Regions from separate parts of the Halanaerobium saccharolyticum subsp. saccharolyticum DSM 6643 genome, predicted to be linked through region 2. Evidence: riboswitches for the same ligand, from Rfam matches in the RefSeq annotation. Region 2 holds a riboswitch; each other region holds the start of a gene.
What was found. A riboswitch is a leader RNA that binds a small molecule or an ion and turns the genes downstream of it on or off. The one in region 2 is predicted to bind cyclic di-GMP.
Positions count from the first base shown of each region.

Region 1: another riboswitch for cyclic di-GMP. It lies ahead of HSACCH_RS06530 (GspE/PulE family protein); the one in region 2 lies ahead of HSACCH_RS12655 (hypothetical protein).
Region 3: another riboswitch for cyclic di-GMP. It lies ahead of flgB (flagellar basal body rod protein FlgB); the one in region 2 lies ahead of HSACCH_RS12655 (hypothetical protein).
Region 4: another riboswitch for cyclic di-GMP. It lies ahead of HSACCH_RS11570 (hypothetical protein); the one in region 2 lies ahead of HSACCH_RS12655 (hypothetical protein).

Region 1 covers NZ_CAUI01000015.1:251,902-254,103, forward strand. The annotation lists gene HSACCH_RS06530 (GspE/PulE family protein) at 1-981, opposite strand, end outside; cyclic di-GMP riboswitch class I at 1,192-1,275, opposite strand; gene HSACCH_RS06535 (shikimate dehydrogenase) at 1,364-2,202, opposite strand, start outside.
Region 2 covers NZ_CAUI01000023.1:535,534-537,735, reverse strand. The annotation lists gene kduD (2-dehydro-3-deoxy-D-gluconate 5-dehydrogenase KduD) at 1-704, shown strand, start outside; gene HSACCH_RS12655 (hypothetical protein) at 814-1,224, opposite strand; cyclic di-GMP riboswitch class I at 1,285-1,369, opposite strand; gene HSACCH_RS12650 (D-2-hydroxyacid dehydrogenase) at 1,627-2,202, shown strand, end outside.
Region 3 covers NZ_CAUI01000023.1:345,314-347,515, reverse strand. The annotation lists gene HSACCH_RS11790 (chemotaxis protein CheC) at 1-34, shown strand, start outside; gene HSACCH_RS11785 (chemotaxis protein CheD) at 27-530, shown strand; gene HSACCH_RS11780 (response regulator) at 623-976, shown strand; cyclic di-GMP riboswitch class I at 985-1,072, shown strand; gene flgB (flagellar basal body rod protein FlgB) at 1,216-1,617, shown strand; gene flgC (flagellar basal body rod protein FlgC) at 1,620-2,048, shown strand; gene fliE (flagellar hook-basal body complex protein FliE) at 2,070-2,202, shown strand, end outside.
Region 4 covers NZ_CAUI01000023.1:308,575-310,776, forward strand. The annotation lists gene HSACCH_RS11560 (MBL fold metallo-hydrolase) at 1-156, shown strand, start outside; gene HSACCH_RS11565 (DUF3006 domain-containing protein) at 230-448, shown strand; gene HSACCH_RS11570 (hypothetical protein) at 480-998, opposite strand; cyclic di-GMP riboswitch class I at 1,010-1,085, opposite strand; cyclic di-GMP riboswitch class I at 1,143-1,230, opposite strand; gene HSACCH_RS11575 (alkaline phosphatase) at 1,442-2,202, opposite strand, start outside.

The DNA.
Region 1 (2,202 bases), on a different contig from region 2:
TTTACCACTACCTGTTGGTCCGGTAGCTAATAAAATTCCATAAGGTTTTTTAATCAATCTATTAAACCTTTCCTTATTTTCTGCACTAAAACCTAACTTTTCTATATTTAAGAGGCTGTCATCCCTGTTTAAAAGTCTGATAACCACCTTTTCTCCATAAATTGTAGGTAGAGTCGAGACCCGCATATCTATCTGCATTCCCTTAAAGTTCATCTGAATTCTTCCATCTTGAGGAATTCTGCGTTTAGTAATATCTAAGTCAGCAATAATTTTTAAACGAGAAATTAAAGCAGCCTGCGAATGTTTGGGAATTGTAAGTTCCTCATGCAGGACTCCATCAACTCTGTAACGGACTCTAACACTACCTCTAAGCGGCTCAATGTGAATATCACTTGCCTTCGTGTGAATAGCCTGAGTTATAATCAAGTTGGTTAAGCGAACAATTGGTGCATCTTCTACCATCTGTCTTAACTGATCAAGCTCTGGCTCTTCATTCATTCCATATTGATCAAGACTATCAAAGATATCAGATGTATCAGTATCGATTAATGAATAAACCTGGTTAATTGCATTTATAATCTCCGAATGAGTTGCAATTGCTACTTCTATTTTCATACCGGAATTAACCTCTATATTTTCAATTGCTACTAAATCTGTTGGATCTTCCATTGCTACTTTTAAAAGATCATCTTCTATTTCATAAGGGACTGCATTATGACGTCTAGCTAAATTTTCAGAAACATATTGAGAAAGGTGAGCATTTAATAAATAATTATTCAAATTAACCCTTGGAATACCCAGCTGATATTCTAAAACATCTATCAATTCTTCCTCAGATACATAACCTAATTTCTCTAATACTTCACCCAATCTCTGATCCATATCTTCCTGCTCAGATATTGCAGCTTCTAACTCATTTTGAGTTATATAACCAAACTCAATTAGTAAATCACCAATTTTCTTTTTACTTTTAGCTCCCATAATTTACTCCTCAATTAGTTTAATTATTTTTCTATCTATAAATTTTATATTATAATGTCGAAATATCTAGAATTACCTTGCTTAATTAATAAAGTTCTATATAGCTAATATTATTCCTGCAAAATTTTAATCAAATTTTAATTTTATTTTAAAATTAAAGCTTTTTAGCAAAAAATTGCCATTAAAAAGTTCACTATGGCAATTTTTACCTGAGGTAAACATAACTATCATAGGAAATCCCTTAGACTTATGTTTTTGCGTCACAGCCTTTAAACTGCTTTGCTATTATATATTTAACTTAAAGTATCCTCATTCTAATTTAATTATAAAATTATTAATTTAAAAAGTATATTACCCAAAAGAGTAATTCTTACTTAATTATTTATTCTTCCTCTGCTTCAAGTTCTTTTTGTTCTATAATCTCCACTGCTTCTTCAGCTATCTGATACCATTTTTTCTTGGGCGGCATTTCTTTTGTCCAGAGTTTAAATGATGCCTCTGCCTGATATATTAAAGTTGGCAGTCCATTACCAATCTGAGCTCCTCTTTTTTCTGCTTCTTTTAAAATTTCTGTTTTCAAAGGATTATAAACTAAATCAATTACTAACTGATCTTCATGCAAATATTCAGGATTGATAACAACTTTATTCTTAATATTATTACTATACATCCCAACCGGAGTTGTATCAACTACCAAATCAGCTGCTTTTAGAACTTCTGCATATTCCTGCTCTTCCAAACTGCAGAAATCAAAGTTTTGCTCAGAATTCTCTTCTCTAAAAAGTTTTGCCAATTCTTCCGCATTTTCTACTGTCCGGTTAATTATAGTAATATCTGCCAAAGAAAGCTGAATTAAAGCTGCAATAACTGCTCTAGCTGCTCCACCAGCTCCAATCACAACTGCTCTTTTATCTTTAACATTAATTCCTGATTCTTCAAGCTGACGCTGAAATCCAATCACATCAGTATTATAGCCGGTAAGTCTGCCCCTTCGATTTAAGACAGTATTAACTGCACCTGAAGCCCTAGCTAAAGAAGAAAAACCATTTAAATAAGGTATAATACTTTCTTTATAAGGAATAGTCACATTCCAGCCAGAAAAACCAATCATTTTTAAGGAATCAATATATTCTTCTAAGTTTTTTTCTTTAGTTTCTAACATTAAATATACTGCATTAAGCCCTAAATCTCTAAACCCATTATTATGCAGGGATGGAGAAA
Region 2 (2,202 bases):
GGATTGGTTATGCAATTGCAGAAGGCTTAGCAGAAGCTGGAGCTGATATAGCGGGAGTAGCCCGCAGTGATTTAGATGAGGTAAAAGAAGCTATCGAAAGTAAAACAGGGCGAAAATTTTTAGCAATTCAGGCAGATTTAATGAAAGAAGATAATTTAGATAAAATAGTCGAAGAAACACTGGCTGAATATGGGAAAATAGATATACTTGTTAATAATGCAGGAATGATAAGACGCAATCCTATTTTAGATTTTACAGTCGAAGATTGGGATTCTGTAATGAAAGTTAATTTAAGAAGTTTATTTTTATTAACTCAAAAAGTTGCTAATTATTTTGTAGATAATAATGTTCAGGGGAAGGTTATAAATACTGCTTCAATGCTTTCTTATCAGGGAGGTAAGTTTGTCCCGTCTTATACAGCGAGTAAGCATGCTGTAGCTGGAATTACTAAATCTTTTTGTAATGAATTAGCTGCAAAAGGGATAAATGTTAATGCAATTGCACCTGGTTATATTGCTACAAATAACACTGCCCCACTTAGAAAGGATAAAGAAAGAAGTTCAGCCATTTTAAGCAGAATACCTGCTGGACGCTGGGGACAGAATGATGATTTAAAAGGTGCAGCTATTTTCTTAGCAGCTGAGGCTTCTGATTATATGCATGGGGCTTTGATTCCTGTTGATGGGGGCTGGCTGGCAAGTTAAGCAAAAAGAAAAGCTTAGAAATCTCTTTCAAAGAGAAATCTAAGCTTTTTGATATTTATTGATATTTATTTTAAGGCTATATGTATTTTAAAAATTTAAATTAAAGCATCTAATTTTTAAGTTCTTGCCAGTTACCCGCCCAATTTTGAGCTTCAGCCTCTCTAATTAACTTAATAGCTTCTTCATTTTGCTCATCTTCCTGCAGCATTTTAATCAATTGAGAATATATTTCAAAGCGCTCCTTTGGCTCTTTTGAAAGTTCTGCTGCTTTTTTAAGTAAACGTATTATTAGATCAGGATTATTATTAAATCTTGTAATAACATTTCCTGCAAGCAGATATAAGGTTCTGGCAGCTGTTTTGTCTGAATTTAAATTATTAAGTAAATTTGAGCTTTCAGAAATAATTCTCTTTTTTTCTCTGTCATTAAAGCTGTGATTCCACCAAGATTCCAGATTATTTTCCTCAAAAAATTTAATATTTTGATTCTCATTTCTCTTTAAAAAGTTAAAAATCCCCATATTTATCCCTCCTGTATAAGATGCTATCACTACTCTTGTTCTCACTTTGGCTTCTATACCTGAGGCAAATCTGACAGTCATAGATTAAATCCTTAGACTCAGATCTTTGCGTAATAATCTTTCAATTATTGTGCCTTTGTTTTCAGACTGAAAATAATATATGTAAATATTTATATTTATTTCTATATTTATATTTAAACATAAAAGTCCAGACTCCTGCTTTAAATTTAATATTTTATCAATAAAATAATTATATTACTTTTTAAATTATCCGGAGACTAAAAGAAGGAAGACCCTCTTCTAAATAGAATAATATTAATGAAAGTAATTTATTTACTAAAACCATCAGCATAAACTAAGAATATTTCTTATTTTGAAAAATATAAACTGGGGGAAAAATAAATGAAAATTGTAGTTTTAGATGGATATGCGCTAAATCCAGGCGATTTAAGTTGGGATCAGATAAAAAACTTAGGAGAGCTTGAAATCTATGATCGAACTCCTAAAGAAAAAATCTTAGAAAGATCTAAAGGAGCAGATATTTTATTAACAAATAAGACTCCGCTAAAAAGAAAAACAATAGAAAGCCTGCCAGGATTAAAATATATAGGAATTTTAGCAACAGGCTATAATGTTGTAGATATTAAAGCAGCTGCAGAAAATGATGTAATTGTAACAAATGCACCTGATTATAGTACAAATGCAGTAGCACAATTTACTTTAGCTTTGATTTTAGAGGCAGCTTTACATGTAGGTGAACATAATAGAGCAGTTAAAGCAAAGGAATGGACTCAGTCTGAAGATTTTTGTTTTTGGAACTATCCTTTAATTGAGTTAAAAAATAGGACTTTAGGAATAATTGGTTTTGGCAGCATAGGTCAGCGGACTGCTGAGTTGGCATTAGCATTTGGTATGAAGGTTATAGTCTATGATCGCAGTCCGCAAGAAAAAATTTCAGATCCAGATATATTGACCGAG
Region 3 (2,202 bases), 190 kb from region 2:
TTTCCAGCATTTGATGGGTGATAACCTTGCTTAGTTTAGAAAACAAAAAGGAAGCAAAGAAAACAATAGTTAAAATGGCTGATTGGGCAGTTGATCAGGAAGATGCATTACTTGTTATTTTGGGTTTAGGTTCCTGTGTGGGGGTTGCTTTTTATGATGAATTTACAAAAATAGGAGGCTTAGCCCATGTTATGCTGCCTGAGAGTAAAGGAAAAAATCAAGTAAAAAGTAAATATGCCGATACTGCTATTCCATTTCTTTTAGATAAAATGATAGAAAAAGGAGCTAGAAGACAGCGGCTGCAGGCAAAACTTGTTGGTGGAGCCGGAATGTTTAAAACAGAGGCCGGTCAATCGGTGATGCAGATTGGTCAAAAAAATATTGCAGCTGTCAAAAGAGTTCTAAAAGAAGAAAAAATAAAGATCGTTGGCTCTGATTTAGCAAAGGATTATGGACGCTCAATGTATTTTAATCTCATTGATGGTAAGATTAGAGTAAGTGCCTTCAATAGACAAAATATGACATTATAAAACAAAAATATTAATTTTCTCTTGTAAATAAAATATATATTTGTTATTATTATTAATAGCAGTATAAATACTTGCTAGGAGGTAAACCTTATATGAATAGTGTTTTAATAGTAGATGATGCTGCTTTTATGCGCTTGAATTTGAAAAATATTTTAAAAGATAATTTTGAAGTTGTCGGAGAAGCAGAAAATGGGAAGGAAGCTGTAGAACTTTATCAGGAAGTAAAGCCCGATATCGTGACTATGGATATTACAATGCCGATTATGGATGGATTAGAAGCTATAAAAGCAATTCAAGATATTGACCCGTCTGCGAAAATTGTTGTTTGTAGTGCTATGGGACAACAAAAAATTGTTATTCAAGCAATTGAACTGGGAGCAAAGGACTTTATTGTGAAACCATTTAAGAAAGATAGAGTGATGGAATCCTTAGAAAAATTGCTATAACTTATTTAAATAAATATTGGCAAAATTACCGAAAGGTAATGACGCAAAACTATGGGTCTAAAAACGAAATTATGTTATGACTGCCAGGTTGCATGTTATTGAAGATAATATTGAATGTATTAATAGTAGATTTCTACTACATAATTCCATGCAATATTTTTTTAATGAGTTGCTATGTGGCCTTTAGTTAACCTAAAGGCCCATTTTTATATTTAAAATTTAATTCAGGAGGTGGCAGAGTGAATAATTATGTATCAATAATTAGTGGTGCTTTAGATGGTGCAGTCAAAAGAGGAGAACTAATTTCGAACAATTTAGCAAATATTGGGACCCCAGGCTATAAACGGCAGGATACTAATTTTAAATCGATGTTAAATAAAAAGATAAATGCTGACCAAAATAAAAACATTTCCTTAAATACCACCACTTCAAAACATATTCCCTTCCGCAAGGAATATTCTAATCCAAACACTACTGTTTCAAATAGTAATAAAAGCTACCGTAATGATCAAAATAATGTAGATGTTGATTTTGAAATGGCAGAAATGGCCAAAAATAGTATATATTATAATGTAATGACCCGTCGTGCGGCAGGTCATTTTTCGACTTTAAATCAGGTTATAAGTCAGGGAGGTAGATAAAAGTGTTTAAGGGAATTGATATCAGTGCATCTGGATTAACTGCTCAGAGGTTAAGAATGGACCTTATTTCGGGGAATATAGCCAATGCAGAAACTACTCGTGATGAAGATGGAAACACTTATCGAAGAAAAGTAGCTGTTTTTAAAGAAAAATTCTCTAGTCAAGTAAAGGCCTTAAACTCCAAGCAAAAAAGTGGAGCCAATGCAGGTGTTGAAGTAAGTGCAATTGAAGAAGATCCCTCTCCTTTTAGATTGGAATATCGTCCCGATCATCCAGATGCAGATGAGAATGGTTATTTAGAGCTGCCAAATGTCAGTGTAATGACCGAAATGGTTAATATGATTGATGCAAGCAGAAGTTATGAGGCAAATGTACAGGCAATTTCTAATTACAAAAGTATGGCAAATAGTGCCCTAAATATTAGTACCTAAGCTTAAAACGAGGTGAAAACAATGATAAATATTAATCCGATCAATATAGCAGATAATTTCAAGCTTGATCAGGGATCCAAGCAAATCGAAGAGCCTAATAAAGAAAATTTTTCCAATTATTTTAACAAAAAATTACAAGAGGTAAACCAATTAC
Region 4 (2,202 bases), 230 kb from region 2:
GATATACTCTGGGGAATAGGGCCTGCTACTGCTAATAAAATTATTGAGTATCGAAGTGAAAATGGTCCCTTTGAAAAACTTGAAGAAATTAAAAATGTTGATGGAATTGATGATGGCAAATTTGACCATTGGCATGATAAAATTACTGTTGAGTGAAACTTTTTAACTTATACCCGGTACTGAAAAGGTATTGTACTTAAAACACATAAAAATATGAAAGGATGGTTTTATGAAAGTAACAGTTGATAAAATTGAAAATGATAAGGCAAGGCTTTTAATTCGCCCTGATGAAAAAGAAGAATTCTATTTGCCCCTAGCTAAACTGCCAAAAGGGACTGCAGAAGGGAGTATCTTAGAAATGAATTTTGAATTAAACGAAGACGAAAAAAAAGCCGCCGAAAAAAGAGTCGGCAGCCTGTTAGATAAACTTAAAAATAAGAAGAGCTGAAATTAATCAGCTCTTTTTTTATTATTTAAATTTAATATAATTCTGGAACAAGACTATGTCTTAAATCCAAAGCTAAGTTTTCAATTGCAGTTCTAGAACTTTGATCTAAAATAAATTTCAAATCAAAAGTTATTTGCTGCACACCATTTTTACCGCTAAATTTTGCTGTAGTAGAATTTAAATTCTGCCATTCATAATCACTTTGATTACTTTTCCTAATCATTATTTTAGAATTCAAATTTTTATTATTCAAACGCAAATGCCATTTTGTATTACTTAAAATATTTAGTTTTAAAGCTTCTTCAATTACAATTTCTTTGCTGCCATTATAATTACTCATTAAATATGAATAATTTATATTGGGTTCTTCAATAATTTCAAGACGTTGAAATATAGGAATCTTTGCTCTTACTAAAACTCTAGCTTCACGCCTAAGTTGATCCTCATTATCAGCAGCAGCTTCAACAAAATTAGTTGTCGAAAAAACACTAAAAATTAAGAGTAAAAAGACAAAAATCCTTAACCCTGTACTTCTCAAGTTAAATTTCATTATTTCCTCCTTTTAGCAGCCGGCTATCTCAAGTTGAGATCCTTAGCTTTGTGTCACTGCCTCAAAGCAGTTTTACCCTTTAAAAGAGGGCTGAAAAATAAAAATCCTGTCATATATTAAATGACAGGTCAAGCTTGCCCCTTGCCAGGTAGTTTCACAACCATTGTTTGAAAACATTAGGTCTGAAAACTTTGCGCCTCTATCCTTTCGGATTGAGTTGCCCTTTTCTGTCAGGTTAATTCTTATTTGATTTAATTATATCAGCTTGAAAATTAAAATCAAGTAATTTTTGGTAAATATTTAAAAAGGTGAATTGAAAATTACAAAATGTTAGGTTTTGATTTTCTAGACATTAAAAAATGGCGGTAAGCCTATTATGACCTACCACCATTTATATTAATTTTATTCAATTTTAATTATTTATTCTTCTCTCAGTTATTTACTTATGGACGCATTGAATCAAATAGCAGATCTGAGAATTCAGTATTCTGCATCATTCCATTAAATGCTTCTGCTCCTTCACCATAAGCAAAGACTGGTACTGAGTTAAGTGTGTGTCCACCAGTAGAGGAATTAGCTCTAATGCGAGAACTTAGAACTCCTGCCTGATACTCTTGAGCAATAACAGAGCCGATCTCCCATCCTACAAGATAGGTATACTTGAGATTACCTTCTTCATCTACAACTTTCTCATTGAAACTGGCAACTTCTGTATCGGATAAAGAAATATTTGCATATTCTTCAAATACTGACTTAACACTCTCTACAGTAAATCCATTCCCATTTTCTTTAGCTGTCATCTGTGCAGCCATATATTCTGGAGAAACATCAATGTTCATTAAAGCTTCTTTATTAATTGGTTCAGATACTGAAAAACCAAGAGTTTCATGGTCAGCTGTTACAATAACTAAAGTATCTCCATTTTCCTCAGCAAAATCCATTGCTGCTCTTACACTGGCATCAAAATCAAGAGTTTCAGCTACAACGCCAGGGATATCTGCTGCATGAGATGCATGGTCAATTCTGGCACCTTCTGCCATTAAGAAAAATCCATCTTCATCTTCAGAAAGTACTTCTAGAGCCTTTTTAGTCATTGCTTCCATTGAAGGTTCATTAGAACCAACATCATCACGATCATTAACATAGTTCATATATGAATCATTAAATAAACCAAGAAGCTTTCCATCCATGGCAATAACTTTTT